DNA from 3 places in the Kitasatospora sp. NPDC047058 genome. Region 3 is predicted to be linked to each of the others. Evidence: riboswitches for the same ligand, from Rfam matches in the RefSeq annotation. Region 3 holds a riboswitch; each other region holds the start of a gene.
What was found. Region 3 has a riboswitch for cyclic di-AMP ahead of ABZ885_RS00965 (M23 family metallopeptidase). Riboswitches for the same ligand answer to the same signal wherever they lie in the genome.
Positions count from the first base shown of each region.

Region 1 (10,105 bases), on a different contig from region 3:
GGAACGACCAGTCGCCCGGCGGCGGGCACTCGGCGAGGGCCGACCGCACGGACGCCGGGCCGGGCAGCGCCCGGCAGGGCCGCTCCTCGTCGATCACCACCTTCAGCACCTCGCTCGCCCCGTACGCGAGCACGGTGCCGAGGCCGGTCAGCGAGACCGCCGCGATCGGGCGGGCGGCCCGTCGCCGACGCGCCGTCCACCAGCAGAGCGCCAGCAGCAGCCCCAGCGCCAGCAGGCCGGCCTCGGTCGCCGGCTCCGGCAACGAGGCCAACCAGGCCGGGGCATCGGCGACGGCCCCGGTCACCTGCCGGTAGCCGACGGCGGACGGACCGTCGACCACCCGGACCGGTGCGTCCCGGTCGCCGCGGGCCGGCGCCAGCCACCCGACCACGCCCGTGCCCGTCGCGAGCAACGCCACCGCGGCGGCCACGCGGGTGGCCGTGCCCGTCGGCGTGGCCGGTGTTCCCCTGACCGTTCTCCTGACCGTGTTCGTCATGGCCAGGACGGTAGGTCGGGTGGGCGGGTCGCCACCCGACCCGAAAGGCAGGGGTCGACCTGGACGATTGTCAGGGTTGACATCCGGCGTGCTCCGCGCGGGTGACCCGTTCGGGCCACGGTCCGCGCGACACGCCCCCGCCCGCCCTACTCTCGGGACATCGCTCGGCCCGCCGCCACCCCGGAGACCAGCCATGCACCGTCGGACCGTCGTCGCGGGCGTCCTGCTCGCCGCCTCGGGGCTCACCGCCTGCGGGGGCGGCGGGCTCACCGCGGGCACGGCGGCGGTGCTGGACGGACGGCGGATCCCGGTGCGCGCGGTCGAGGCCCGGGTCGCCGAGCTGCGGGACCCGGCCGGCAGCGCCTCGGCGGACGCTCGGCAGCAGCCGGACGGTCCGGCGCGGCGGGCCGTCGCCGACCTGGTGCTCGACGCGGTGGTCGTCCGTGCGCTGGCCGACCACGGGCTGACCGTGGGCAGCGGTGAGGTGGCGGCGGCCCGCGCGACGGACGAGGCGCGGTACGGCGGGGCCGGGGCGCTCGCCCGGGCACTGGCCGCGCAGGGCGTTCCGGGCAGCGGGATCGACGACTACTACCGCCGCCGGCTGGGCATCCGCCACCTGGCCGCCGCGGCGGGCCAGGACGCCGACACCCCGGCGGGCGACGCCACCGTCCGCCTCGCCCTGGCCGACGCCGCCACCGCCCTCCACCTCCGCATCAACCCCCGCTACGGCAGCTGGAGTCCCATCCAGGCCGCCCTCCTCCCCGACACCCCACTCTGGCTGGCCCCCTGACCGGCAACGCCGCACGGGAAGCCGGCCCGGCCGACTTTCTGGCGCAGGCCGGGTGGGGCTTGGGCTGCTGGGGGGCGGCTTCTGGTGCGCGGGGGGTGCGGGCTGGTGCGCACGGGAAGTCGGGCCGGCCGACTTTTGGCGCAGGCAGGCAGAGCGAGGGGGTTGGTGGGAGGTCGGCCGGGCTGGTGGGGGGCGGGTAGGTTCGAGGTGTGACGAATCTTCCGGGCGCGAAGCTGATCCTGCTCACCACTACCCACCGGGTGGCTCCCGGGCTGTTGGCGTGGCCGGCGTGGGAGGCGCTGCGGTCGGCCGGGCGGGTGCTGGCGGGGGATGCCGGGAACCCGCAGGTGGCCGCGGTACGGCAGGCCGGGGTCGAGGTGGAGATCGTGCCGCCCGGCTCGGCTCCGGCGCTGGCGCGCCTGCTGACCGGGCAGGCCTCGGAGGCGGGCCCGACGGTCTGGCTGGGCAGCCCGGACGGTGACCCGGGGCTGACCGACGCGCTGGCGCGCCTCGCCGTGGAGCACGCGGGCGAGGTGCCCGAGATCGAGGTGCTGCCGGGCTCGTACGACCTGCCGGGCGCGCGTCTGCTGGACCTGGCCTCGGTGATGGACCGCCTGCGCTCGCCCGGCGGTTGCCCCTGGGACGCCGAGCAGACCCACGCCAGCCTGGTGAAGTACCTCGTCGAGGAGTCGTTCGAGCTGGTCGAGGCGATCGAGGAGGGGGACCGCGAGACGCTCCGCGAGGAGCTGGGCGACGTCCTGCTCCAGGTGTTCTTCCACTCCCGGATCGCCGAGGAGCACCCCACCGACGCCTTCTCGATCGACGACGTGGCCGGCGACATCGTGGACAAGCTGATGTACCGCCACCCGCACGTGTTCGGGGACGCCGAGGCCGCGGGCGCGGCCGAGGTGGAGGCGAACTGGGAGGCGCTGAAGGCGGCCGAGAAGTCGGACCGGGAGTCGGTGCTGGACGGCGTGCCGGCCGGGCTGCCGTCGCTGGCGTACGCGGCGAAGCTGGTGTCGCGGGTGCGCCGGGGCGGGGTCGCGGGCGTGCCGGACGCGCCGTACGAGCTGCCGGCGGAGCTGACCGCGGAGTCGGCGGGCACCCTGCTGCTCGCCGTGGCGCAGCGGGCGCACGACGCGGGGGTGGACGTGGACGCGGCGCTGCGGGCGGCGGCACGCGGCTACCGGGACGCGGTCCGCGCCGCCGAGGGGCTCAAGCCCGACCGGCCGGAGTAGGCCGGACGGCCGGAGCAGGCCGCACACCGGGAGCAGCCCGACCGGCCGGAGCCGCCGGTCGCCGGGGCAACGGGTCCGGTACGGCGGGTCAGACCGCCGCGGCGTCCTCCACCGGACGGCGCTGCGGCGGCACCACGACCTCGCCGATGGCCTCGCCGACCAGCGCGAGCAGCTCGGCGAGCCGCTCCAGGTCGAGGTGGTCGGGCAGGTCGGCGAGCGAGATGATCCGCTCGCCGTCGGGGCCGGCCACGCAGAACAGGTCGATCGGGCCGAGGTGCTTCTCGGCGGTGTCGACCAGGGCGGCGATGTCGCTCGGGCGGCGGATGTCGCCGCAGACGCCGACGACCGGGCAGCCCGGCCGGTCGAGCTCGGTGGCGAGGTCCTCGGCGACGCCCTCCCGCTGGTCGGCGACGAGCACCCCGGCGGCGCCGGCGGCGGTGAAGCGGCGTGCCAGGTCGGCGCCCGACCCGCCGTCGAGTACCGCGATGACGACGACTGCCCCGGTGACCCGCATGGTGCGCTCCTCCCTGTGGGCGGCTCCGCACAGGCGCCCACGTTTTGCTTTGCGGAGGATCGTAGGCAGGTCCTGACCCTCCGCAACAGGGATTACCCCGCAGGTGACCAGGCTCACTCCTGCCGTCCCGCGGAACCCCCGGGACCGGCCCCGGCGGGCCCGCCCGAACCGAGCCGGGACGCACGCAGGACTGCACGCAGGAGCCGAACCCGCAGCCGCACCCAGGAGCCGCACCCGCGGCCGCACGCGGGCCCCGCACACGTCACCCGACCCGGACCCGCACCCGGACCTGCGCCGGGATCCCCACCGGATACCGTCGACCCATGCCAGTTCAGCCCGATTCCGCCCGCCCGCCGCTCTTCACCTGGGAGTTCGCCGCCGACCCGTACCCGGCGTACGCCTGGCTGCGCGAGCACGAGCCGGTGCACCGCACCACCCTGCCGAGCGGGGTCGAGGCCTGGCTGGTCACCCGGTACGCGGACGCCCGGCAGGCGCTCGCCGACAGCCGGCTCTCCAAGAACCCGGTGCACCACAGCGAGCAGGCGCACCGCACCGGCCGGGTCGGCATCCCGGGCGAGCGCCAGGCCGATCTGATGACGCACCTGCTGAACATCGACCCGCCGGACCACACCCGGCTGCGCCGGCTGGTGTCGAAGGCGTTCACGCCGCGCCGGGTGGCCGAGTTCGCGCCGCGGGTGCAGCAGCTCACGGACCGGCTGATCGACGGCTTCGCGGCCCGCGGCAGCGCCGACCTGATCCACGAGTTCGCCTTCCCGCTCCCCATCTACGCGATCTGCGACCTGCTCGGCGTGCCCGCCGAGGACCAGGACGACTTCCGCGACTGGGCCGGGATGATGATCCGGCACGGCGGCGGGCAGCGCGGCGGCGTCGGCCGGGCGGTGAAGCGGATGCGGGCGTACCTCGCGGAGCTGATCCACCGCAAGCGGGCGGACCTCGGCGACGACCTGATCTCCGGCCTGATCCGGGCCAGCGACCACGGTGAGCACCTGACCGAGAACGAGGCCGCGGCGATGGCCTTCATCCTGCTGTTCGCCGGCTTCGAGACGACCGTGAACCTGATCGGCAACGGCACCTACGCGCTGCTGCGCAACCCGGGGCAGCGGGCGCTGCTGCAGGAGTCGATCGCCCGCGGCGAGAGCGGCCTGCTGGAGACCGGGATCGAGGAGCTCCTGCGCTACGACGGGCCGGTGGAGCTGGCCACCTGGCGCTTCGCGACCAGCCCGCTGACCATCGGCGGGGTGGAGATCCCGGTCGGCGACCCGGTGCTGGTGGTGCTCGCGGCGGCGGACCGGGACCCGGCGCGGTTCGCCGACGAGAACACCCTCGACCTGGCCCGGACGGACAACCCGCACCTGGGCTTCGGGCACGGCATCCACTACTGCATCGGCGCTCCGCTGGCCCGGCTGGAGGGGCGGGCCGCGCTGGCCACCCTGCTCACCCGGCTGCCCGATCTGCAGCTGGCCGAAAGCCCGGACAATCTGCGCTGGCGCGGTGGTCTGATCATGCGTGGACTTCGTGAACTTCCGGTCGAATTCAGCCCGGAGCAGAAGGCCGGGAACGCGTCCGCCGAGGCTTCCGGCACCTCCGGCTGAGACTGCGACACGCTGACGGAGCGTCGCCAGCACGTCCTTTCGCGGGGGTTGAATCACCATCAAACCGGACATATCGCCTTCGTTGGCAGACGATCGACCACGCGCCGTAATTTCTGTGTGATATCGGCGATATGAGCTTGTGATTGGTAAGAGGATCTGTCTACTCTCCGTTCAGTTCGCAGCTGCGAACCTCGTGCGCGGAACGCCGAATCCTGCCCGCCGCGTCACGGGAAACCGACCAGACCCTGGGCAGGGGCGGGGGAACCAGGTTTGTTGCCGTTTCCCTACGGCTTGGGGTGAAGCCGCCCGAGCGGAATCGATTCCGCACGCGGCGGCCGGGCCACCTCCCGGTCCGAACCCGACAGCTCACCTCGCAGGCGTGCGGAGAGGGACCTTCATGCTGTTCGTTGGAACTGGCCGTCACCGTCGTCGCACCCAGGCCGAGAAGGCCATCGCCGTCGCGGGCGTGGCCGGCGTCGGACTCGCGATGCCGATCCTCACCGCCGCCGGCGCCTCGGCCGCCCCGGTCTCCACCTGGGACGCAGTCGCCCAGTGCGAGAGCGGCGGGAACTGGAGCATCAACACGGGCAACGGCTTCTACGGCGGCCTGCAGTTCACCTCGGGCACCTGGAAGGCGTACGGCGGCACGTCCTACGCGCCGCAGGCCAACCAGGCCAGCAAGGCCCAGCAGATCTCGGTCGCCGAGAAGGTCCTCGCCTCGCAGGGGCCGGGCGCCTGGCCGGTCTGCTCGCAGAAGGCCGGCCTGAGCAAGGGCGGCGCCCCGGCCGCGGTCGACACCTCCACGGACTCCAAGCCCGCCGCGCACCAGCCCGCCGCGCCGAAGCCGGCCCAGAAGCCCGCCCAGCCGAAGCCCGCCCAGTCGAAGCCGGCCCAGCCCGCCCAGTCGCAGGCCCAGAAGCCCGCCGCCCAGCAGTACGCGCAGCCGCAGGCCCAGCAGCAGGCCCAGGCCCCGGAGTTCTCGGGCCACGCCGGCTGGGACGCCGACGCGAAGGTGTACTGGTACCAGAACGACGGCGGTTGGTACTGGACCAGCCACCCGGGCGTCTACCAGCAGTACGCGGGCCAGTCCGCGGGCCAGCAGGCCCCGGCCGCCGCGCAGAGCGCCCCGGCCGCGCCCGCCGCCCAGCAGCGCTCCGGCCACGGCTACACCGTCCAGTCCGGCGACACGCTGGCCGGCATCGCCGCCGCCCACGACGTCTCCGGGGGGTGGCAGACGCTGTACGACGGCAACCGCGGCACCGTCGGCGCCGACCCGAACCTGATCCTGCCCGGCCAGGTCCTCAACCTCGGCTGATCCGGCGTCGGCCCGGGGCCGGGCCAGGCCGACGCCAGCCCGGACCGCCGCTGACCGCTGACCGCTGGCCGCTGACCGCTGACCGCGGCCGACGCCGCCGACCACGACCAGCGCCGCCGACCGCGGCCGCAGCACGTCCGCGAGCGCGCCGACGTCACGAAGGGGGCCGGATTCGGCCCCCTTCGTCCGCATCTGTGTGCCTTCCACCGGGCAACCAGGTGAACTACCGGTGGGTAGAGCGGCCACACGCTGAGACGGGGCCGAGGTCAGCGTGGCCCCGAGAGCCCGTGCGGTTAGGCTCTGGTCGTAACGACTCCGCAATCGTCCGGCCGGCAGCACCCATCGTCAGCCGGACCTGCTTCCGCTAGGAGATGCCTCGTGCCGTCCATCGATGTCGTCGTAGCCCGTGAGATCCTCGACTCGCGTGGCAACCCCACGGTCGAGGTCGAGGTCGGCCTCGACGACGGCAGCACCGGCCGTGCCGCTGTCCCCTCGGGTGCCTCCACCGGTGCCTTCGAGGCGCTGGAGCTGCGCGACGGTGACAAGAACCGCTACTTCGGCAAGGGCGTGGAGAAGGCCGTCCTGGCCGTCATCGAGCAGATCGGCCCGGAGCTGGTCGGCTACGACGCCACCGAGCAGCGCCTGATCGACCAGGCCATGCTCGACCTGGACGCCACCCCGGACAAGTCCTCGCTCGGCGCCAACGCCATCCTGGGCGTCTCGCTGGCCGTCGCGCACGCCGCCTCCGAGGCCAGCGACCTGCCGCTGTTCCGCTACCTGGGCGGCCCGAACGCGCACGTCCTGCCGGTCCCGATGATGAACATCCTCAACGGCGGCTCGCACGCGGACTCCAACGTCGACATCCAGGAGTTCATGATCGCCCCGATCGGCGCGGAGTCCTTCTCCGAGGCCGTCCGCTGGGGCGTCGAGGTCTACCACACCCTCAAGGGCGTCCTGAAGGAGCGCGGCCTCTCCACCGGCCTCGGCGACGAGGGCGGCTTCGCCCCGAACCTGGACAGCAACCGCGAGGCCCTGGACCTCATCACCGAGGCCATCCAGAAGGCCGGTTACGTGCCCGGCCGCGACATCGCGCTGGCCCTGGACGTGGCCGCCTCCGAGTTCTACAAGGACGGCGCCTACCAGTTCGAGGGCAAGGCCCTCTCGGCCGCCGAGCTGATCGAGTACTACGCCGAGCTGGTCGCCGCGTACCCGCTGGTCTCCATCGAGGACCCGCTGGACGAGTCGGACTGGGACGGCTGGAAGGCCATGACCGTCAAGCTGGGCGACAAGGTCCAGCTGGTCGGCGACGACCTGTTCGTCACCAACCCGGCCCGCCTGGCCAAGGGCATCGAGACCGGCACCGCCAACGCGCTGCTGGTCAAGGTGAACCAGATCGGCTCGCTGACCGAGACTCTGGACGCCGTCGAGCTGGCCCAGCGCAACGGCTACCGCTGCATGATGTCGCACCGCTCCGGCGAGACCGAGGACGTCACCATCGCCGACCTGGCCGTCGCCACCAACTGCGGCCAGATCAAGACCGGTGCCCCGGCCCGCTCCGAGCGCGTCGCCAAGTACAACCAGCTGCTGCGCATCGAGGAGATCCTCGACGACGCCGCCGAGTACGCCGGCCGCGGCGCCTTCCCGCGGTTCCGCTTCGCGGACTGATCAGCCCGCAAGTACGAGGGCTGACACACACTGATCGCACCGGTGCCCCGCCGTTCACCCCGTAGGGTGGACGGTGGGGCACCGGCGCGACCAGGAGGGGAAACGGGAGATGGCAGGCTGGAGGATCCCGGGCTTGGCGGCCCGGCCTCGCTTCACGAGCCGGGCGACCGTCCTCGTCCTGGTGCTCTGCTCGCTGGTGGCGATCCTCGCCTACCCGACGCGGCAGTTCATCTCCCAGCGTTCCGAGATCTCCGCCCAGCGGGCGAAGGCCGAGCACGCCCGGCAGCAGGTCGAACAGCTGCGCCGGGAGAAGGCCCGCTGGCAGGACCCGGAGTACGTCAAGGCGCAGGCCCGCGCCCGGCTGCACTACGCGATGCCGGGGGAGACCCCGTACATTGCGGTGGACCCGGCCGGCCAGGGCGCCGCCAAGTCCTCCGTGCCCGCGCCCGCGCCGTCCGGCGGCGTGGCCGCCGCTCCGGTGAAGGCCGCCAAGCCCTGGTACGCCAGCGTCTGGGACTCGGTGGACTCCGCCGACACCGCCGCCCTCGCCCCGCCCTCTCCACCCGCCCCTGCCCCCGCTGGAGCCAGCTCCCCCCATGACCACTGAGAACCACCCCTCCGTCTCCGACACCGACATCGCGGCGATCGCCGCGCAGCTCGGCCGGGTCCCGCGCGGCCTGCGCGGCGTGGCGCACCGCTGTCCCTGCGGCAACCCGGACGTCGTGGAGACGGCCCCCCGGCTCGCGGACGGCACGCCGTTCCCGACCCTCTACTACCTGACCTGCCCCAAGGCCGCCTCGCTGATCGGCACGCTGGAGGCGGACGGCGTGATGAAGGAGCAGACCGCCCGGCTCGCCGAGGACCCGGAGCTGGCCGCCGCCTACCAGAAGGCGCACGAGGACTACATCGCCCGCCGGGACGCCATCGAGGTGCTGGAGGGCTTCCCGAGCGCCGGCGGCATGCCGGACCGGGTGAAGTGCCTGCACGTGCTGGTCGGCCACTCGCTGGCGGCCGGCGAGGGCGTCAACCCGCTCGGCGACGAGGCGATCGGCATGCTGGAGGACTGGTGGGCCAAGGGCCCGTGCGTCTCCCCCGCCGAGGTCGAGGCCGCCGGTGAGCGGGTCGCGCGGAACCGCGCCAAGGAGCAGGACCACGCGGCGGTGATCGCCGCCAAGCAGCAGAAGACCGCCGAGCGCGCCGCGAAGCGGGCCGCGGAGGAGGAATCCTCCGCCGGGACCACCGAGGAGGCCGGCGAATGACCGTCACCAGGGTTGCCGCGATCGACTGCGGCACCAACTCGATCCGGCTGCTGGTGGCCGACCTCGACCCGGAGACCGGGGCGATCACCGACCTCGACCGCCGGATGATCATCAACCGGCTGGGCCAGGGCGTGGACAGGACCGGCCGGCTCCACCCGGACGCGCTGGAGCGCACCTTCGCGGCCTGCCGCGAGTACGCGGAGATCATCGCCGGCTTCGGCGTCGGCCCGGACCGGATCCGCTTCGTCGCCACCAGCGCCTCCCGGGACGCCGAGAACAGCGACGAGTACGTCAAGGGCGTGCGGGACGCCCTGGGCGTCGAGCCCCAGGTGGTCAGCGGCGAGGAGGAGGCCCACCTCTCCTTCGTCGGCGCCACCAAGGAGCTCACCGGCGGTCAGTTCCCGGCGCCGTACCTGGTCTTCGACCTCGGCGGCGGCTCCACCGAGTTCGTGCTCGGCGCGGAGGACGTCCAGGCGGCCCGCTCGGTGGACATCGGCTGCGTCCGGCTCACCGAGCGGCACTTCGGCGGCGCCGAGCTGCCGTCGGCGGAGCAGGTCGCCGAGGCCCGGGCGCACGTCCGGGCCGAGCTGGACAAGGCCGAGGAGGTCGTCCCGCTGACCGGCGCGGCCACCCTGGTGGGCCTGGCCGGGACGGTCACCACCGTCTCCGCGATCGCCCAGGACCTGCCGGCCTACGACTCGGCGGCGATCCACCACTCGCGGATCAGCCGCGAGCAGGTGGCCCGGATCGCCGACGAGCTGCTCGCCGCCACGCACGACGAGCGGGCGGCCATCCCGTCGATGCACCCCGGCCGGGTGGACGTGATCGCGGCCGGCGCACTGGAGCTGCTGGAGATCATGACGCGGACCGGCGCCGCCGAGGTGGTCGTCAGCGAGCACGACATCCTGGACGGCATCGCCTGGAGCATGGCCTCCTGAGTACGGCCTCCCGATCCCTTGCAGGCCTTACCCCACCGGCCCCGGAGCCCCCTCGCGGGCTCCGGGGCCGGGGCGCGCCCGGGGTCACGCGAAAAGGTTCGTGAATTTCTTCACATGGCGATCCCGCCATTCGTCGTGCCCGGGTGCCCGCAACGTCCGAAATGTGGGACTGAAGGTCTGGCCGTCGCAGCGCCCGCTGGATCGCAGGCTGGGCTCCCGTGAAGGTTTGAAAATCGAAATCACACGCGGGAACCGGGGCCTGCTGCGGATCGTTGCT
Region 1 covers NZ_JBEYVJ010000024.1:17,108-27,212, reverse strand. Annotated here, with positions in the region: gene ABZ885_RS06005 (hypothetical protein) at 1-314, shown strand, start outside; partial or broken gene ABZ885_RS06010 (phosphatase PAP2 family protein) at 1-97, opposite strand, end outside; gene ABZ885_RS06000 (hypothetical protein) at 690-1,286, shown strand; gene ABZ885_RS05995 (MazG family protein) at 1,496-2,524, shown strand; gene ABZ885_RS05990 (SDR family NAD(P)-dependent oxidoreductase) at 2,613-3,038, opposite strand; gene ABZ885_RS05985 (cytochrome P450) at 3,362-4,651, shown strand; cyclic di-AMP (ydaO/yuaA leader) riboswitch at 4,878-5,047, shown strand; gene ABZ885_RS05980 (transglycosylase family protein) at 5,049-5,966, shown strand; gene eno (phosphopyruvate hydratase) at 6,345-7,631, shown strand; gene ABZ885_RS05970 (septum formation initiator family protein) at 7,765-8,238, shown strand; gene ABZ885_RS05965 (DUF501 domain-containing protein) at 8,228-8,890, shown strand; gene ABZ885_RS05960 (Ppx/GppA phosphatase family protein) at 8,887-9,828, shown strand.
Region 1: another riboswitch for cyclic di-AMP. It lies ahead of ABZ885_RS05980 (transglycosylase family protein); the one in region 3 lies ahead of ABZ885_RS00965 (M23 family metallopeptidase).

Region 2 (10,105 bases), on a different contig from region 3:
GGCTGGTGCTGATCCCGACGTTGTTCGCCCGTGGTGCGCAGACCGACATCACCCAGTCGGGGCCGCCGCTGATCACCTATCCCGCGCGGGGCCGGGCGACCATGGCGGAGGGGCTGGACGGCCACCGGGACGAGGAGGCCGAGGAGGCGGAACGGCCGCCGGCGGCCTTGGCCGGGCTGATCGGCCCGCCGCGGGCCCGGCTGCTGGCCCTGTTGGGAACGCCCGCGAGTACCACCGAACTCGCGCATCGGCTGGGCGTCACCCCGGGCGCGGTGAGCCGCCACCTCGGCGCACTCGCCGCGGCCGGGCTGCTGGACCGCACCCGCCACGGGCGGAGCGTCCTCTACCGGCGCACCGCCCTCGGCGACGCGCTGGTGCGCGGCGGCGGGTGAGCGGGCTTCCGCGGACGGGTTTCAGCGAACAGCTGACAGATGACAGCCGACAGCTTTCAGATAACAGATAACAGATAACAGATAACAGATTCTGTCAGCTGTCATTCGACCCCCGCTCAGGCCGTACGGCCGAGGGTGGCGAGGTAGGCGCGCCAGCCGCCGTGGTGAGTGATCTCGCGATGGACGCCGCGGTCGAGCTCGCCGCGGGCGAGGAGCATCGAGAGGCAGGCGGAGCCGTCCTCCAGCTCGATCACGCCGAGCTCCAGCTCGCGCGGCTCGCCGGGGAGGATGACGTCGCGCAGGTGCTCCAGGGTGATGTCGTAGAGCTCGCCGTCGATCGCGGTGTCGACGGCCGGGTCGGGGTGCAGGCCGGGGCAGACGTCGTCGATGGAGAAGAACCGGTAGCCGGGGGCGGTGCGGGCCGGGCCGACCAGGGCGTCGGCGACGGAGGCGTGGAAGGGGCCGCCGACCATGGCCTGGCCGTTGAAGAAGATGCGGGGCACTGCGGACTCCTCGTGGAAGAGCCGTTCCGTACGGCGACGAGAGGACAGGTGGATTCGTCGCCGTACGGAACGGAGTAAAGGGGCGGCGGGACTGCTACAGCCTGTCAGGCGGCAGCAGTCGCCCCGCTGGATAGATTGGGACTCAGCCCAGCAGGGGAAGCGCGGGGAGGGTCAGGAAGTCCGCGAACTCCTCGGCCAGGGCGACCTGTTCGAAGAGCTTGGCGGCCTCGCGCCAGCGCCCACCGGCGTAGGCCTCGTCGCCCAGCTCGGCCCGGAGCCCGGCCAGCTCCTCGGCGACCAGCCGGCGCACCAGGTCGGCGGTGGCCTTCTCGCCGGTGTCGGAGAGCACGACGCCGTTGTGGATCCACTGCCAGATCTGCGAGCGGGAGATCTCGGCGGTGGCGGCGTCCTCCATCATGTTGAAGATGCCGACCGCTCCGAGGCCGCGCAGCCAGGCCTCGATGTAGCGGATGCCGACCTGGACGGCGTTGTGCAGGCCCGCGCGGGTGCAGGTCCCGCCGGCGCCGGCGATGTCGAGCAGCTGGTCGGCCGTGACGGGTTCGGCCGGGCCGGGGTTGTCCTTCTGGTTGGGGCGCTCGCCGAGCACGGCGTCGAAGGAGGCGCGGGCGACCGGGACGAGGTCCGGGTGGGCGACCCAGGAGCCGTCGAAGCCGTTCCCGGCCTCGCGGTCCTTGTCGGCCTTGACCTTCTCCAGGGCGGCCGCGTTGACCTCGGGGTCCTTGCGGCTGGGGATGAACGCGGCCATGCCGCCGATGGCATGGGCGCCGCGCCGGTGGCAGGTCTGCACCAGCAGCCGGGTGTAGGCGGCCATGAACGGCGAGGCCATGGTCACGGCGTTGCGGTCCGGCAGGATGTAGTGCTCGCCCGCGTCGCGGAAGTTCTTGACGATCGAGAACAGGTAGTCCCAGCGGCCGGCGTTGAGGCCGGCGGCGTGGTCGCGCAGTTCGTAGAGGATCTCCTCCATCTCGAACGCGGCGGTGATGGTCTCGATCAGCACGGTGGCGCGGATGGTGCCGTGCGGGATGCCGAGGGCGGCCTGGGCGTGGGTGAAGACGTCGTTCCAGAGCCGCGCCTCGAGGTGGCTCTCGGTCTTCGGCAGGTAGAAGTACGGGCCGGAGTTCGGGTCCTCGGCGCCGCGGGCGAGCAGCCGGGCCGCGTTGTGGAAGAAGTAGAGCCCGAAGTCGAAGAAGGCGCCGGCCACCGGCGTGCCGTCGACGAGCAGGTGGTTCTCGTCCAGGTGCCAGCCGCGCGGGCGGACCACGACGGTGGCGAGTTCGGCGGCGGGCTTGAGGGTGTAGGCCTTGCCGGCCGAGGACGTGAAGTCGATCCGGCCCTCGAACGCGTCGGTCAGGTTGATCTGGCCGCTGACCACGTTCTCCCAGGTCGGGGAGGTGGCGTCCTCGAAGTCGGCGAGCCAGACCCTGGCGCCGGAGTTGAGCGCGTTGATGACCATCTTGCGGTCGGTGGGGCCGGTGATCTCGACCCGGCGGTCCTGGAGGGCACGGGGAGCCTCGGCCACCGTCCAGTCGCCCTCGCGCACGTCGGCCGTCCCGGGGAGGAAGTCCAGGGTGCCGGCCCGGGCGATCTCGGCGCGGCGGGTCTTTCGGCGGGCCAGGAGCTCCTGCCGGCGGTCCTCGAAGGCGCGGTGGAGGCCGACGACGAAGGCGACCGCCTCCGGAGTGAGCACCTCCTCCGCCCGGTGGACGCGCGGACCGGCGACAGTGACGACCGGAGCGGCGGGGGAGACGCCGGCGGGTCCCTGATCTGTAGCCATGAGCAGGACACTCCTAAGACGGTTGAGCATGGCGAAGGGAGCTCCGGTGGGAACTTCCTTGATCTGAACCGATCCGAACCCCGCATACCGGAGGGTTCGATTCTGTAAGGTGGAGACTAGTTTCCGCGATACAGAATTTCAACGGTTTGTTGAGGTGATCGCAGGGACTCTACTCCTCCCCCGACAGCGAAGGGAACGCCGGTGGTTGCGACCCCCGACACAGCATCGACGACAGGCCCGGACCGCGCGAGCGGCGGTGTGCAGTCCGTCGAGCGCGCCTTCCAGCTGCTGGAGGCACTGGCCGACTCCGGCGGTGTGGCGACGCTCAGCGAGCTCTCCACCACCTCCGGACTGCCGATGCCCACCATCCACCGTCTGGTTCGTACCCTCGTCCAGCAGGGCTATGTCCGCCAGGACACGGCGCGCCGCTACACCCTGGGCCCGCGGCTGATCCGGCTGGGCGAGACCGCCGGCCGGCTGCTCGGCAGCTGGGCCCGCCCGTACCTGTCCGAGCTGATGGAGGCGACCGGCGAGACGGCCAACCTGGCCGTGCTGGAGGGCGGCGAGGTGGTCTACGTCGGGCAGGTGCAGTCCCGGCGCTCGATGCGGATGTTCACCGAGGTCGGCCGCCGGGTGCAGCCGCACTGCACCGGCGTCGGCAAGGCCCTGCTGGCCCAGCTTCCCGAGGAGGAGGCGCGCGCCGTGCTCGGCCCCAACCCGCTGCCCGCGCACACCGAGTTCACCGTGACCGACCCGGAGGAGCTGCTGCGCCAGCTGGCCGAGGCGCGCGAGCGCGGCTACGTGGTGGACGACCAGGAGCAGGAGATCGGCGTGCGCTGCATCGCGCTCGCGGTACCCGGCGCGCCGACCCCGACGGCGCTCTCGGTCTCCGGCCCGGAGGCCCGGATCCGGGCGCTGGAGGAACAGGCCGGCGCGGCCTCGCTGGTGCCGGTGATGCATCAGATTGCAGCCCGGCTGGGGCAGGTCCTGGCCCCCTGAAGCAGCCCTGACGACGCGTCATTCACCCGTTCGCGCACCGGAGGCCGGCGGCCCGCAGCCTCCGGTGTGCGCCTTCGCCCGTTCGGGCGGCCCGAGGGCGGGTTGTCCGGGCGGCGGCGGACGGGTCGGCCACGCTGGGTGCGGGCGCGCCCCGCGACGGTGCGGGGTGCCGGAGCACGGAGGGCAGGGTGAGCGCCGATGTCGCGCAGTGAGTCGGTACGGGGTTTCCTCGGCAGGTCGCTGACGGTGGGATGCGCCCTGGCGGCGCTGGCCGCGGGGTCCGCATGGGCCTGCCCGGACGGCGACCCGGGAGCGGCCGGGGCCGATCAGGGGACGGCGGTCGCAGCACCGGCGGCACCCGTGCCGGTGCCGGCGGCGCCGTCCCGCTCGGACCTGGAGGTGGTCCGGATGGACGCGGACCCCGCCGCGCCGGGCGGCACCACCACGGTGCACGCCTTCGTCGCCAACGGCGGCCCGGACCGGACGGCCTCCCCGTTCACCGTGGTGATCACCCTGCCCGCGGGGGTGCGGCCCGAGGAGCCGTTCTTCCCGGAGAACTGCTACGTGTTCCAGAACGGCCACCGGGTGCGCTGCAGCTTCCCGGCCGGACTGGGCGCGCTCCGGAGCGCGACCGCACTGGTCCCGGTCCGGCTCGACACCACCGTCCGGGCCCCCGGCACGCTGACCGGGGGCTGGGTGGCGGTGCGCGGCGACGACGACGGGAACGAGGCGAACAACAAGCAGCCGTTCGAGATCCCGGTCGTCGCGACCGCCGCGCGGTAGGGGGCCGGCCCGGGGGCGGGCGCCCCACCGGCGGTGGAGGCGGTCAGCGGCGGCGGATCAGCAGTGAACGGATCAGCGGTGGGCGGATCAGCAGAGGCCGCGGATCAGCGGTAGACGCGGACGTAGTCCGCGGCGAAGGTGATCGGAGCCGTGCCCTGCGGCGCGGGGTGGTACTGCCCCGCGCTCAGGGACAGGTTGAGGATCAGGTACGCCGACCAGTCGGCGCCGACGCCCTTGCCGTCCGAGAAGACCTTCACGCCGTTGATGTACCAGTCGACCGAGGTGGCACCGTACTGGGTGCCGACGGTGACCCACTGGTCGTGGGCGATGGACTTGGCGTCGGTGACGTACTTGTGGTCCGGGTTGATGTGGTTGGTCAGCTCCAGCAGGTTCGCGTTGTCCGCGTGGTACTCGAAGGTGTCGATCTCGCCGTGGTTGCCGCTGGTGCCGTTCCACGTCCACAGCGCCGGCCAGGCGCCGGTGCCGGCCGGGAGCTTGACCCGGGTCTCGACGTAGTCGCCGGTCTTCACCTTGAAGCCCTCGGTGGAGTACTCGGTGGTGAGCAGGCCGGTGTCCCAGGACTGCTTGCCGTTCTCCAGCGTGTGGGTGCCCGGCTTGGCGGTGAAGGTGGCGGCGCCGCCGGAGACGCTGACGTTGTTCTTGTTCAGCCAGTCGAGCTTGTTGTCGTTGGGGTTGTGGTCGCCGTAGTGGTACGAGCTGCTCTTGTCGGCCGTCCAGCGCGAGCCCAGGGCCAGGCTGTTGAACTCGTCCGACCAGGTCAGCTTCTTGCCGGCGACGGGCGCTGCGGTGGCGGGGGTGGTGCCGGTCGCCGTGGGGGCGGGCGTCGGGGCGGACGTCGGGGCGGGGGCCGGCGCCGGCGCCGGGGTGGCGGCAGCGGCGGCGACCGCCAGCTGCCGCGAGGGCAGGTTGTGCCAGGTGCCGCCGAGGTCCTGCCAGAAGCCGAACTGGGTGTAGGTGCCGGCCGGCAGGGTGCGCGAGCCGGTGGTGACCGACAGGCCGCTCGGGCAGATCTGCGCGTTGGTGGCGCTGCCCGGGAAGTCGAGGACGTGGCCGGCCGCGTCGCGCACTCCGACGCCGACCGTCTTGGCGGTGAAGCAGGCCGAGGAGTGGACGGTCAGCGAGGCCTTGGTGGCCTGGCCCGCGACCATGGTGGCCGGGGTGAGCTTGTCCTGGGTGACGGTCGGCGTCGCCGCCTGGGCGGTGGTCGCCGCCTGGACGCCGAACAGTCCGGCGCCGCCGATGGCGAGCGCGCCGGTGACGGCGAAGGCCGCGTTGCGGCCGCGGCGGGAGGGGCGGGCGTGGCGCGGCGGGGTGCGCCGGGCAGGCTGCTTCTGCATGGCAGTGTCCTCTGCGACGCCTGCGAGGTGAGCTGTCGGGTTCGGGCTGAGGTTGCCCGGCCGCCCGTGGAGCGGCTTCACCCCTAGCCGCGACCCGGGCGCGGGAGCGCGCGGGCCTGGCACTGACCTGGGTCCCCCGCTCCCGTCCGCTGTGGTGCTCGGTTGCCCGCCGGCGGGTGGACAGGACTCGGCGTCCCGGCGGCGGAGGTCCGCGAAGCGGACGTCCGAGCAGGCTAGGCAGGCCGTCCGGGACGCGACAACTCGACGGCGGGTGTTGTCGCGCAGGTCACACCGGGGAGCGGCGGAGTTGATCAACGGCCGTGCGAAGTTGATCAGTTGAGCCCGTCCGGACGGACGGCGGGGCGGCGGCGCAGCGGCCGGGCGGCGCGGTGGCCGGGCAGCGCGACGGTCAGGCGGGCGGGCGGGCGGCCAGGCGGGCCGGCGGTCAGGCGAGCCAGGCGGCGACCTGGCTCATCGCGTCGGGCGCCCAGGCCAGCTCCAGGTGGTTGAGCCCGCCCAGCAGCCGGGTGCCGCCGACCGTGCCGATCCCGGTGGTGTCCAGCGCGCTGCGGGTGAAGACGATCCCGTCGCCGGGCCCGCGGTTCTCGTTGAGCACGCCGGGGATGTCGGCCGAACCGCCGGCCAGCAGGTAGGTCCGGACCGCCGCCGGGATGCCCGCCCGCTGGAGCGGCCCGATCAGCGAGCCGGCGTCGATGGCGGCCTGGATGCCCTGGCCCGCGGTGTAGAGGCCCTGGCCCCCGTAGTAGGTGGTCCACCAGTCCTGGGCGGTGCCGTCCACCCCGTAGCTGCCGTCCCAGCGGGCGAGCAGCTGGCGCTGGCCCGGGTAGCAGTCGTACCCGCCGGTGGGCAGTACGCCGAGGCAGGGCTGCGCGGTGTACGTGCCGTAGCAGGTCATGAACAGGTGCGGCGAGGGTGCATCGGCGGTGCCGCCGCAGGCCGGCCAGGTGGCCAGCGAGAACGCCCAGCCGTGCGCGTACACGTAGTCGAGACCGCCGTTCGGGCCGCCGAGGGTGGCCAGGCGGCGGACGTCGCCCGCGTAGGCCCGGCCCCAGGAGGGACGCACCGAGGAGACGTACGCGCGGGCGGCGACCTCGCGCTTGCTCCAGGCCACCACGTCCACCTGCGGCACCCCGAGCCGGGCGCGGATCAGGGCGATCGCGTCGCCGACGGCCTGCGCCTGGAGCAGGTTGTCGCCCTGCTGGTGGGCGAAGCCGATCGCGAAGACCCGGTGACCGCCGGCGGCGAGGTACTGCGCGAGGCCGGTGGACGGGCAGGCGGCACCGCCGGTGGCGCCGCAGGTGCCGGTCTCGTCCGGGGCGGCCCAGGCGCGGTCGGCGTTGTCGTTGGCGCCGTGGACGAGCAGGACGGGGGTGGTGCGGCTGCCGGCGTCCCAGCCTGCGGCGGAGTAGAGCAGGAAGCGTCCGGAGAACGGCCGGCGGACGCCGCCGAAGTAGCCGAGTCGGGCGCCGTCCTGGTCGCCGCGGCCGCCGGGCGGGTACTGCTCGGCGCGGAAGCCCGGGTGGTGTCGAGGTAGCGCTCGACGGTGGCCCAGCCGTGGCCGGGGGCGGGGAAGGCGGCCTCCAGGGTGAGGGCGGCGGTGGCGGGCGCGGCGGGGCCCGCCGAGGCGGTGGGCGGGATGCCGAGGAGGAGCGCGGCGAGGGTGAGGAGGGCGGCGAGCGTGGCGGACGGGCGTCTCATCGGGCGGCTCCCTGGTCGGGTGGGTCCACGGGCGGGCGGGTCCACGGGCGGGCGGAGGCCGGACGGGGCCGGAGGGGCTGACCGGAGCGCTCGGACCGAGGATCAGGCCGGCCCCCGGCGGCCAGGAGCCTGCACCGTACGGCCGGGCCATCGGGGCGCCCATGTGCCGGGGTCACACCCGGCCGGCGGGCGGCGTGGCGGCCCGCGCCGTGGCGAGGTGTCGACAAGTCCACCCCGGAGGTCATCCGGTCGGATAGGTTGGAGTCCCTGCGCGGTTCCGTGCCGCACCACGAGAGACGAGGACCCGTCCCGCCATGACCGCGCCCCTGCCCGGCTTCGCCGGCCGCACCTACCTCTTCCAGGTCGACAACGGCGCGGCCTTCCGCAACGCCTACTCGGCCGACGGCAAGCGGCTGCGCTGGGAGGGCCTCGGCGAGTCGGCCGGCCAGTGGGAGGACGTCACCCTGCACGTCGCCGAGGTCGGCCCGGACCTGTACTTCGTCAGCTGGACCGAGCAGAGCGGCATCACCGTCAGCCACGTGATGGACCTCGGCAAGCTCACGGTGCGCGCGTTCTGGACGTACGAGGGCGAGGGCGGCAGGGTCGGCGAACTGCACACCGGGACGCTGGAGCCGGTGGCCTGAGGCTCCGCACAGCAGGACGCCGGGCCGCTCACCCCCACGGGTGAGCGGCCCGGCGTTTCACGTCCGGGACCGGAGGGGCGACGGCGGCAGCGGCGGCGCCGCCCCGGCCGGCCCGGGGTCAGACCGGCTGGCCCGGGACGGCGAGGCGCTGGGAGAGCCACTCCAGCGAGGACGGGAGCAGCTTGCTCCAGGTCTCGAAGTTGTGGCCGCCGGTCTTCAGCATGCTGTACGAGACCTTCATCGGCGGGTTCACGGCACCGACGAAGGACTCGGTGTCGCGCCGGTAGTCGCCGTCGCCCTCCCTGGTGCCGGCGAGCAGCACGGACACCGCGGGCTGCGGCAGGTTCTTCAGCCGCCACATCAGGTCGGCCTCGTGGCGGCGCTGCTCGCTGCCCTTGAAGAGGTCCGGCACGGTCGGGTCGTCGGCGGCGTTGTAGTAGCCGGAGAGCGAGACGGCGGTCGGGAAGACGTCCGGGTGGCGCATGGCGAGCTTGAGCGCGCAGTAGCCGCCGGTCGAGTTGCCCATGAAGGCCCAGGCCTGCGGCGCCGGGGAGACCCGGAAGCTCGCCTGGATCGCGGACGGGACGTCCTTGGTGAAGTAGGTGTCCGACTGGGCGCCGCCCGGGATGTCCTCGCACTCGGTGTCCAGCGGCAGCGCGGGCGACGGACGCACCATCACCATCACGGTCGGCTGCATCCGGCCCTCCTGGAGCAGCTTGAGCGCCGCGCCCGGGTAGTTCAGCCGGGTGACCAGGTTCTTGGCGATGCCGGGGAAGCCGGTGGAGATGATGACGACCGGGAACTGCCTGTGCGCGTACTCCGGCTGGAAGTACTGCGGCGGCAGGTAGACGTAGCCCTCGGTGGAGAGGCGGGTGGTGGCGCCGTCGATCCGGATCTCGCGGATCTCGCCGGACTGCCTGGGGTCGCGGCCGAGCGCCCCGCCGCCCTGGACGGCGGCCTGGCCGATGGTCTCCACCTGGAGGCGGCCCGAGGCGTCCGCCTTGTTCTGGATGACGACCGGGCCGTTGTCGCCGGTGCCGAGCAGGTCGTCCCAGCTGCTGTAGAAGGCGAAGTAGTTGTTGGCGACCAGACCCAGCGCGGCGAGCACGGCGAGCTGGGTGGCGAGCAGCGCACCGATCCGGCCGAGCACCGCCTGCCAGGACTTCTTCGCCAGCCTCGGCCACAGCCAGACCGTGCCGGCCATCACCACGACGGCGATCAATACGGTCAGCGCCAACACCTTGTGGCTCGTCAGACCCATGTCCTGCTTGCTCCCACGCCTCGAACGTCCCCCCGCCCCTGCGCCCGGCGGCCGGCAGCCCTAGCCGGGCCATGCCCTGGGACATCCGGGACGGCCGCCCCGGTTCCCTCTCCCGCAGTGGACACCGTCGCCGAGGCGCGATCCACAAGCCTATCGGTCCGCGAAGGCCCCCCGGACCCGCCGACCAGCGGGTATCGGGGGACCGACACGGTCCGCAGGTATGACACGAGAGGGCCCGCGGATGCGCATGGTGGCGCAGGATCAGCTGACGAGGGCCCAGAGGCGCAGGCCGGCCGTCAGCTCGCGCATGCACCGGGCACCCAGCTCCTGGGGCGAGCCCGGACCGGCGCTCGGGGCGTCGGAGAACGCCCACTCCTCCAGCGCGACCCGGATGGCGGTGGTGGCGGCCGCCGCCGCGAGCCGGATCTCCAGCTGGTCCGTCCCCGGTGGACAGCGGTCGGCGATCACGCCGCGCAGGCGCTCCTCCGAGTCGGCGTGCACCCGCTGCCACACGTCGTCCAGGCGCGGGTCCCGGAGCAGGTCGCGGGTCCAGTGCATGGCCTCGATGGCGGCGTCGTCGGCCGGTGTCAGCGACTCGGCGGCCGACCGCTCCAGTGCCTCGCGTACCGGCAGCCCGGCCGCACTCTCCTC
Region 2 covers NZ_JBEYVJ010000054.1:10,289-20,393, forward strand. Annotated here, with positions in the region: gene ABZ885_RS11385 (helix-turn-helix domain-containing protein) at 1-392, shown strand, start outside; gene ABZ885_RS11390 (gamma-glutamylcyclotransferase) at 509-895, opposite strand; gene aceB (malate synthase A) at 1,038-2,690, opposite strand; gene ABZ885_RS11400 (IclR family transcriptional regulator) at 2,892-3,689, shown strand; gene ABZ885_RS11405 (hypothetical protein) at 3,888-4,472, shown strand; gene ABZ885_RS11410 (glycoside hydrolase family 16 protein) at 4,577-5,830, opposite strand; cyclic di-AMP (ydaO/yuaA leader) riboswitch at 5,833-5,997, opposite strand; gene ABZ885_RS11415 (lipase) at 6,276-7,712, opposite strand; gene ABZ885_RS11420 (MoaF N-terminal domain-containing protein) at 7,864-8,193, shown strand; gene ABZ885_RS11425 (alpha/beta hydrolase-fold protein) at 8,312-9,454, opposite strand; gene ABZ885_RS11430 (TetR family transcriptional regulator) at 9,716-10,105, opposite strand, start outside.
Region 2: another riboswitch for cyclic di-AMP. It lies ahead of ABZ885_RS11410 (glycoside hydrolase family 16 protein); the one in region 3 lies ahead of ABZ885_RS00965 (M23 family metallopeptidase).

Region 3 (10,105 bases):
GCAGCCGCGGCAGGGTGCGCGGCAGCATCGCGCGCTGCAGCTCGGTGGCCCGGTGGTGGTGGGTGTCGTACAGCCGGGCGCGCTCCAGGGACTGCGCCAGGACGCCGGCGAACGCCGAGTAGAGGGTGCGGTCCTCGCGGCCGAAGACCCGCTCGGTGGCGAAGGTGATCAGGCAGGAGCCGACCTGCCGCCCCGAGGCGACCAGCGGCAGCACCGCCCAGGCGGCCGGGGCGAGCGGTCCGTTCCCGTCGCCGCGCCCGCCGGTGCCGCCCGGTTCGCTGAACAGCGGGGCCGAGCGGGCCAGCGAGCGCTGCATCACGCCCTCGGAGAGGTCGGCCAGCCGGGTCAGCTCGGTGCGGCGCGGTCCGCCGTAGACGGTGTGCGCGACGGGCAGCAGCCGGCCCTCGTCCACCAGGTCGAGCACGATGCCGGCGGCGCCGAACGCCGGGCGGGCGATGTCGGTCACCGCGGTGGTGACGTCCCGGACGGTGATCGCGCGGGACAGCGCCCGGGTGAGCGCCAGCAGCAGCGCCGAGCGGGCCCCGGCTGCCGCCGTGGCGTCGTCCGGCGCGTCGGCGGGCGGGCGTTCCCCGGCGGTTCGGGCGCGGTCCCGGTCGGCGAGCAGCCCGGCGATCCGGACCGGCCGCCGGTGCACGTCCAGCATCACCTCGCCGGTCTCCTCGATCCGCACCACGCCGCCGCCCTGCCGCAGCACCCGGTACCTGATCCGGTACGGGCCGCCGGTGGCGAGGGCCTCGGCCAGCGCGGCCTGGACGTCCGGCAGGTCCTCGGGGTGGACGAGCCGGTCCAGGTCGGGCGGGCCGGCCGGGGCACCCTCGGCGGGCTGCGGCCGGCCCACCACCCGGTAGGCCTGGGCGTCCCAGTAGGTCTCGCCGGTGACCAGGTCGCGTTCGAAGGCGCCGTGCCCGGCGGAGCGGACGGCGAGCGAGAGCATCGGGTGGGCCAGTCCGGCGGCCCCGTCCTGGTCGCCCCCCGCCGTCCCGGCACCGGGGCCGGGCCGGACGCCCCGGGGCACCCGGGCCTCGGCGTGCGCGTGGTCCAGCAGGTGGGCGAGCCGGTGGGCGCAGGCGTCGGCGAGCGTCTCCAGGACGTCCAGGTCGCGGCGCGGGACGGTGCCCCGGTGGGCGAGGGCGAGGGCCAGCACTCCGGTGGGCTGCTCGTCGACGATCATCGGCAGGGCGATGACGGCGACCATGCCGGTGCCCATCCCGGTGTTGTGGTTGGGGTAGTCGGCGCTGGTGCGCTCGGGGCTGAGCAGGTAGGGGCGGCGCAGCCGGAGCGCCATCGCGGCGGGGAGGTCGCCGGCCGGGTCGACCACGCCGTAGCGCTCGTGCGCCCAGTCGGGCAGGCCGTGCGAGGCGGTGAGCCGGAGCATGCCGGCGGGGTCGAGCAGGTAGAGCGCGGATCCCTCGCCGGTGATCCAGCCCGGGCCCTCGGCGAGGACGGTGCCGAGGAGTTCGGCGGCGCTGGTGCAGGCGAGCAGTAAGCGGACGCAGCGCATGGCGCTGCGCGCGGTGGGGCTGCTGCGCGGCGTCCGGCTCTCGTCCTCGGAGGGGGGAAGCCACGGCGAGGACAGGTCCATGGGATCCTCCGGCGGTGTCTTATCGGACACTCAATTCTTAATACCTTATTTCTCCGGGCGTCGAACGGCGGCCCATGCGTCGCACCGGTCCCCGGGGGGCCGGCCGGCCGCGGGCAGGACCTGGTCCCGCGGTCGAGTAGACTGTGCTGTCGGCGCGGGCCTATAGCTCAGACGGTTAGAGCGCTTCCCTGATAAGGAAGAGGCCACAGGTTCAAGTCCTGTTAGGCCCACCGCGTCGAAGGGCCCGGAGCGATCACGCTCCGGGCCCTTCCGCATGTCCGGGCCGGTCAGGGGCTCTTCGGCCAGTCGCGCAGGCCGTGGGTGAGGACGGCGATCAGCCGGTCCTGGGTGTCGCCGAGGTCCTCCGCGAGCCGGAACGCGCCGCCGATGGAGAGCGAGGCGAAGCCGTGCGCCACCGAGCGGACGGCGCGGGCGGCGTGGATCGCCTCCGACCCGTCGAGGCCGTACCCGCGCAGCACCGCGATGATCACGCCGACCAGCCGCGTCGCCGCCCGGGTGAGCTCGTCGTCCGGCTGCGGGGCCTGGGGGAGCGCGTTGTAGCGGTGCGGGTACTCGGTGGCGTAGCCGTGGTAGGCGCGCAGCACGGCGGCGACGGCGTCGTCCCCGCCGCGGCCGACGGCGGCCTCGGCGAGCCGGTCGGCCAGCTCCTCGGTGACCCGGACGGCGACCAGCCGGCGCAGCTCGGCCAGTCCGCCGCTCACGTGCTTGTACAGCGAGGGGGTGGCCACCCCGGCCCGCGCGGCGACGGCGGCCAGGGTGAGGGCCTCGGGGCCCTGCTCGTCGATGAGGGCGAGGGCGTGGCCGACGACCTGCTCGGGGGTGAGTCCTACGCGGGGCATGGGGCGGTTCTCCGTGGTTGCGGGGGCGGGGACGGCGGCAGGACGGGCGGTCAGGCCAGCTCGGCGAGGAACGGCAGCAGGGCGTCGGCGGTGGCCTGCGGGTGGTCGGCCATCGGGTAGTGGCCCGCGCCCTCGATCATCACCTTGCGGGCCCGCAGCGCGGCGGCCTGCCGGTCGGCGACCAGCTCCGGCTTGGGGAAGTCGGGGTCCTTGCTGCCCATCACGACCAGGGCCGGGCAGCGCACGGCCGCGGTCCAGCCGGTGGGCGCGGAGTCGCCGCGGACGTAGCCGCGGGTCGCGGTCCTGCGGCCCGGCGTGCGCATCGCGGCGACCAGTCCGTCCACGTACGCGTCGAAGTCGGCCGGCTTGGCGGTCGGGTAGGCCATCCTGCGGTGGTAGAGGCCCCAGAACGCGGGCGAGTGCACCAGCAGCGCGCCCATCGCGGCGAACATCGCGCGCTGCAGGGCGTTCGGCGGCAGGTTCTCGACGAAGGCGTCCAGCAGGACGATCCCGGCGACCCGCTCGGGGGCGTCCCCGGCGACCTTGACCACGGTGGCGCCGGTGTACGAGTTGCCGGCCAGGACGGCGCGCTCGATGCCGAGGTGGTCGAGCAGGGCGAGGACGTCGGTGGCGATGGCGGCGGGCGAGTAGTCGTCCCAGACGATCGAGGACTCGCCGAAGCCGCGCAGGTCCATGGTGATCACCCGGTGGCCGGCCGCGGTCAGCAGCGGGCGGAGGTGCCGGTAGGCGGCCCGGCTGTCCAGCATCCCCGGGACCAGGACGACCGGGAGGCCCTCGCCCTTCTCGGTGTCGTCGTAGGCGAGCCGACCGCCGGTGACGTCCAGGTACTGGGTGGTGGGGGCGGTGATGCCGGACATGGGGGCCTCCTGGGTCCGCCGGGGCTCGGGCGTCGGCGGTGCTGCCGACACCCATAAAGCTAAGGCTAATAGCCTTAGCCGTCAAGCTATCGGCAGAATCCGAATTCGGGGCGCCGGTGGGTGCCGGTCAGACCCCGTCCACCTTGAACGGGTCGTGCTCGGTCAGCAGCTTCTCCAGCCGGGCCTGGTCCACCCGGGTGACGATCTCGGTGGTCTCCTGCCGGTCGCGGATCACCTTGGCCAGGGTGAACGAGGAGGTGACGGTGTAGAGCAGGCCGAGCCCGAGGAAGGCCCGGGTCCAGCCGCCCACCGGGAGGTAGGCGATCCCGACCGCGAGGGCGGTGCCCGAGAGCGCGAAGGAGAGCACGGCCTGGACGAAGTACGCGGCCGTGGTGCGTGACTGCATCGGTGCGTTCATGGCGCCAGGATGGGCCGCGCCGGCCGGGCCGCACATGAGTAGGAGTACTCAGAAACGGGGTCGTTCGTTGACCTCCTATCACGTTCGGTAGTGTCAGTTGGAGTCAATCGCCCCAAAACGCCCATCGAGTGGCGTAAGGTCCGAGCTGGCCCCGGTCGTCCCACGCGGACGGCTTGGAATCAGGGGCTCCTAGGATTAACGTTTGATAACGCAGCGCGGTCCTCAACGCCGTACCCAGACGGCACCGTGCGCCGTCGCCTAATCCCGCCGGCCGGCCTCCGGGCAGGCCAGGGAGCCGGGGAACCACGTTCCTTGGGGTGAATCGGCCGGGCCCAGGCCCAGCCGTAGGAGACCTTCCTGCTCCGAACCCGTCAGCTAACCCGGTAGGCGCGAAGGAAGGAAAGGAGCGCGCCTCCGTGGCGTCGACGCACTCTCCGGCACACCTGCCCGGCTCCACCGCCGGCACCCAGCTGCTCGACAACCCGTGGCCGCCGGCCCACCCGGGCGAGTACGGCGGGGCCGCCGACGAGGCCGCCCCGCAGACCGCCGAGGCCAACCGGCACCGGATGCCGCGTCAGACCCGCGGGACCGCACCGCTGCTCGGCGTCACCGCCGTCGCGGCCACCCTCGGCGCCACCGGCTTCGCCTCCGCGACCCCGGCCGCCGCACCCGCCGTCGAGGCCCCGGACGAGACGCCGGTCGCCCTCTCCGCCGACCCCGGCCTCGCCCTCGCCGCCCGGATCCAGCAGCAGGCCGACAGCCAGCGCACCGCCGCCGAGGAGACCGCCCGCGTGCAGGCCGCCAAGGAGGCCGAGGCCAAGCGCGCCGCCCAGCAGCAGGAGGCCAAGCACGCCGCCGAGGAGGCCGAGAAGGCCAAGCTCGCCGCGATCAACCTGCCGGTGCGCGACTACAACCTCTCCGCCCACTACGGCCAGAGCGCCTCCTACTGGGCCCACCTGCACACCGGCCTCGACTTCGCCGCCGACACCGGCACCCCGGTGTACGCGGTCGGCCAGGGCACCGTCACCTCGGCCGGCTGGGCCGGCTCCTACGGCTACCGGATCGTCGAGACGCTGCCCGACGGCACCGAGATCTGGTACTGCCACCTCTCCTCGATCATCAAGGGCTCCGGCAGCGTCGTCCCCGGCCAGCAGCTCGGCAAGGTCGGCGCCACCGGCAACGTCACCGGCCCGCACCTGCACCTGGAGGTCCGCCCCGGCGGCGGCGCCCCGGTCGACCCGGAGACCTGGTTCGAGCAGCGCGGCATCACCCCCTGACAGCCCGTGGAGCCCCGGCCGCCGCCCCCCGCGAGGGGCCCCGGCGGCCGGGGCCCGCCACGCTCACTCCGCCGGCAGCTGCGCCAGGTACGCGTCGATCTCCTCCTGCCCCGGCTCCGGCGCCAGGTCCGGGAACTCCGCCACCAGCAGCCGCGGCAGCCCCGGCAGCGTCCACGCACCGAGCAGGTCCAGCGCCGCCTCGGCCGCCGCCTCCTCGAACGCCCCGAAGTCCCCGGCCAGCTCCTCCGGCATCGGCCGGCCCAGCGCCGTCAGCTCCGCCAGGTTGCGGTAACTGCGCCGCATCAGCCCCTGCTCCAGCAGCCGCCGGGCCCCGTCGGTGGCCATCCCGACGCTCAGCATCCGGGCCGGACCCCAGCCCTCCTCGTCCAGCTCGTCCAGCCACCCCGCCCCGGCCATCGCCTCGTACGCGGCCCGGCGCTCCTCCCCGGACAGCTCCCGGAACGCCGCCAGCCACTCCCGCACCGCCGCCCCGTCCGCCACGTCCACGCCGTGCGCGTGCAGCAGCAGCGCGTACAGCCGGGGCCAGGTCACCAGATCGGCCCGGCGCAGCAGCCCGGCCGCCACCTCGCCCTGCCACTCGGCCTCGGCGTGCAGCCGCTCCTGCCGCTTGGCGTTCAGCCGCTTCGCCGCCCGCTGGTGGTCCACCAGCAGCCGCACCGCCTCGCCGTACGCCAGCGGGTCCTGCTCCGGCGCGGGCTGCACGTACAGGTGGAGCCGCTCGACCAGCAGCTGCTCCACCGCGTCCGAGGTCAGCTCCGGCCAGCCCTCGTGCATCCTGCCCTCGCCCAGCTCCAGCAGCGCCAGCACCGCCCGCAGCGGCTCCGCGGCCACCGGCGGGCGGCCCTCGGCCTCCGCCCAGGCGAGCAGTTCGGCGGCCTTGGTGCGCGGGGCGAGCCGCAGGTCTTCATCGTTCATGTCACGTACGGTAACCGCAAAGCCCGGGTAGGGTCGGCTGACATGGTCCCCGTCCGACTCACCGGCCCCCGCCTGGCCATCCGCGAGTTCCAGCACACCCCGGGCGACGTCGACGCGCTGCACGCGATCTTCGGCGACCCGGAGGCCACCCGCTACCTGCCCTTCGAACCGCACGACCGGGAGCACTGCGCGGACCAGATCGCGCAGTACCTGGAGGAGGCGCTCCAGGAGGAACGGACGGTCTACCGGCTCGCCGTCACCCGGCGCGCCGACGCGGACGACCCCGCCGACGCCACCCCGATCGGCAACGCCGCCCTCACCCTCGGCGGCCGGCGCTCCGCCGCCCTCGGCTACGCGCTGCGCCCCGACACCTGGGGCAACGGCTACGCGGGCGAGGTCACCGCGCTGCTCTGCGACTTCGCGTTCGGCCCGCTCGGCCTGCACCGGCTGGCCGCCCTGGCGGACGTGGCGAACACGGCCTCCGCCCGGGTGCTCACCCGGGCCGGCTTCCAGCGCGAGGGCCGGGTGCGGCACGACGTGTACCGGGGCGGCACCTGGCACGACTCCTTCCAGTACTCGCTGCTCGCCGACGAGTGGCGGGCCGGGGCCGGACAGGGGGGTTAACCCCACCCCCGGTCCGCCGGGGAACCGGATGTCCGCCGGCCCGTGCCTTTGACAGCCTGGTGACACCCGCCCGACCGGCACCCGCCGCAGACCTGAGGACCGAGGCCCGGCCAATGAGCAGCACCAGCCAGAGCATGCAGCGCGACGCGTACGACCGCCACGAGGGCGCTCTCCGTACCCAGGAGCCGCCGTACGCCTGGCGGGCGCCGTTCTCCTCCTACTTCTACCGGGAGCTGGGCTTCACGCTCACCGGGCTGCCGGTCGCCCTCGCGGGCTTCGCCTTCGCCGTCCCGCTGTTCAGCCTCGGCCTCGGCACCGGCGTCACCGTCCTCGGCCTGCCGGTGCTGGCCGCGCTCACCGCCGGCGCCCGCGGCTTCGGCCGGCTGGAGCGCTCCCGGACCCGCAGCATGCTGGCGCTGGACGTGCCCGGCCCGGCGCCGGTCCGGGTGGAGCGGCCCGGGACCTGGGGCGGGATCACCGCCCGGCTGGCGGACGCGGCCGGCTGGAAGGCCGTGCTGTACCAGGTGCTGATGTTCCCCTGGGCGGTGCTGAGCTTCTCGCTGTCGCTGGTCTTCCTGCTGCTCGGCTGGTCGTTCGCGCTCTACCCCGTCTACCACTGGGTCTTCCCGACCTACACCGACTGGCCGGGCTACCGGGTGTTCGACTACACCGACGGGCACGGCGTCCAGCACGCCTACTACGTCGAGTCGCCGCTGCAGATCGCCGGGATGTCGCTGGTCGGGCTGTTCTTCGTCTTCCTCACCCCGCAGCTGGTGCGCGGTCTGACCAACGTCAACCGGCTCGCCGTCCGGGGCCTGCTCGGCCGCTGACCGGCGGCGCCTCCCCACCGCCCGGTCCCGCCCGCACCCGGACGCCCCGGATGCGGGCGGGGCCGGCCCGTGTTCCGATGGCCGGATGGCAGCCCCCACCGCCGGTGCCGCCCCCGTCGCCCGGGCCACCCCCGTCGCCCGGGCCACCCCCGTCGCCCGGGCCACCCCGGCCCGCTCCGCGGCGGAGCAGGCCGGCGTCCTCGTCACCTCCCGCCCGCTGGACGAGTACTGCAGGCTCTTCGGCCTGACCCGGGCCGGGCTCGCCGCCCTCCCCGGGCCGCTGCTCGACTGCCCCGGCGGCGCGGCCGGCCTCGCCGCCGAGGCCCGCGAACTGGGCTGCCACGTGATCGCCACCGACCCCGCGTACGCCCGGCCCGCCCCCGAGGTCGCGGCCCGGGCCCTCGCCGCCCGGGAGACGATGGCCGCCGCGATGGCCGCCCGGCCCGACCTCCACCCCGCTCCCCGCCGCCACCCCGGCGACCACTACCTGCGCAGCTGGGACCGGGCCCGCCGGCTGTTCACCGCCGACGCCGCGGCCCATCCGCAGCAGTACGTGGCCGCCGCGCTGCCCCGGCTCCCGTTCGCCGACGGCACCTTCGCCCTCACCCTCAGCGGGTACCTGATCTTCGCCTACCCCGAACTGTTCGGCCCCGACCGGCAGCTGGCCGCGCTCACCGAACTGGTCCGGGTCACCGCCCCCGACGGCGAGGTGCGGGTCCACCCCCTGAACGACGGCACGGGCCGCCGCTGCCCCCACCTCGACGCGCTCCGGCACGCCCTCGGCGAGCGGTGGATCGCCAGCGAGGTCCGCCGTGTCGCGCCCACCGGCGCCGACCGCCCCCGCCGCGTCCTGGTCCTGCGCCGCGCCGACCACCGCCGGCGGGCCGCCGCGGAGCCCCGGGCGGAGCTCAGGCGTCCTGCCGGGGCCCGTCGGCCGGACCGGGCTGCCGGGGGAGGCCGGGCTGCTGGGTGAGGTCCGACTGCTGGGGGAGAGCCGCCTGCGGCGGGACGGCCGTCGTGTCCAGGCTGGAGAGGATCTTCTCCGCCAGCCAGCTCCGGTCCGAGCCGTACGGGATGCCGTCCGGCGCCATCAGCCGGCCGGCCACCGCCCCGCGCAGCCGCTGCGCCTCGGCGGCCGGCAACCGGGAGAGCAGGCCGCGGGCGGCCAGCAGCGCGTGGTACTGCTCGAAGCCCGAGCGCGGCTGCTCGATCGCCTCCACCACGCTGGCGAGGTCGGCCAGCGCCGGGTCGCCCTGCATCAGGGCCAGCGCCTGGATCCGCCGGCCCTCGGAGCCGTCCGCGAACAGCTCGCGCACCTGGTCCGCGGTGAGCGCCGACCGCCGCGCCGTCGAACGGACCTCGGCCACCACGCTCTCCGGCCCGGCCGCTGCGCTCGGCGGCAGCTGGCCGGCCAGCTGCTCCGGGCGGTCCACGCTGCCGCCGAGCAGGCCCAGGTGCTGCATCGCCCGCACCCGCAGGTCGTCCGCACCCACCTTGTCGCCCTTGCGGTCCCGGTCCTGGCCGGCCAGGAAGAGGTCCAGCGCCTGGTCCGCGTCGGAGAGCACCTGCGGCAGCATCAGCCGGGTCACCAGCCAGCCGGCCAGGAAACCGGACACCAGGAAGTACAGGACCAGCGCCGCCGCGAACGGCTCCGCGCCTTCGCCGCCGCCCAGCGCGGGTGCCAGCGCCGACCCGAGCCGGTGCAGCCGGTCGCCGAGCGACCCGAGCTGGGTCAGCCCGACGCCGAGCAGCACCTTGGTCAGCCAGTCCGAGACCTGCTCCAGATTGGTGTTCGGCGCGTACGAGCCGTGCGGCTCACCGCCGGCGCCGGCGCCGGCACCCCGCACCCGCGGCACCCCGAACAGGAACCCGAGCGCGCCGCCCAGCACCACCGCGGCCGCGGCCACCACCAGGCCGCCGCCCAGCGCCTGCCAGGCCCGCTCCCGGCCGAGCGAGAACAGCAGCAGCCCGAGCACCCCCACCCCGGGCAGCGCCCAGGCCGCACCGCGCTGCACCGCGCGTACGGCCTCCCCGCCCCCGGCCCGTCGGCCCGTCCCCGCCATCGCGTACCCCCTGTACCCGTCCCGCTACGGAATCCGGGCCGACTCTAGCGCCGTGGCCGGGCGGCCGGAACGCCGTCCGGCGCCGCCGGGAACGCAGACGGCCCGTGGGCTGCTCCTCCGCGCCGGCCCTGTGCGGGGCCGGGCGCCGAGGCACCGGGGATGTACCGGTGAGCCCACGGGCCGGGTGACTGCTTGGGATTTCGCCTGCCGGAGACCAGGGGTCTCGCCCTGCGCAGGCAGGGGCGCTCTAGCGAGCAGCCACCTCACGCATCCTGATGGAACTCAATTCAGGATCACCTCCTTTCAGTGTGCGGCCACTGTAGGCAGGTCTCCCGAAGGAGGGCAACGGATTTAACCGCGACCGTCGCCCCGCCGGGTCAGGCGCCCTGGAGCTGCTGCTTGAACTTGGCGAAGTCGATGACGTTGTCGGCCGACGGGGCCTGCACGGTCAGCGGCTTGTCGTAGTCGGTGAAGTCGATCTGGCCGCTCTCCTTGCCGGTGCCGGCGGCCTTCTCGATCCGGACCGGGTAGAACTTGCCCTCGGTGGCGACGTGGATGGTCGACTGCTCGCCCTTGTCGTCGGTCGTGGTCAGGGTGAAGGTCTTCACGCCGTTGA
Region 3 covers NZ_JBEYVJ010000003.1:51,109-61,213, forward strand. Annotated here, with positions in the region: gene ABZ885_RS00940 (SpoIIE family protein phosphatase) at 1-1,603, opposite strand, end outside; tRNA gene ABZ885_RS00945 (tRNA-Ile) at 1,760-1,833, shown strand; gene ABZ885_RS00950 (TetR-like C-terminal domain-containing protein) at 1,891-2,463, opposite strand; gene ABZ885_RS00955 (alpha/beta hydrolase) at 2,514-3,341, opposite strand; gene ABZ885_RS00960 (YiaA/YiaB family inner membrane protein) at 3,469-3,759, opposite strand; cyclic di-AMP (ydaO/yuaA leader) riboswitch at 4,005-4,163, shown strand; gene ABZ885_RS00965 (M23 family metallopeptidase) at 4,176-5,036, shown strand; gene ABZ885_RS00970 (hypothetical protein) at 5,100-5,972, opposite strand; gene ABZ885_RS00975 (GNAT family protein) at 6,015-6,596, shown strand; gene ABZ885_RS00980 (sensor domain-containing protein) at 6,710-7,426, shown strand; gene ABZ885_RS00985 (hypothetical protein) at 7,512-8,399, shown strand; gene ABZ885_RS00990 (hypothetical protein) at 8,335-9,489, opposite strand; gene ABZ885_RS00995 (hypothetical protein) at 9,867-10,105, opposite strand, start outside.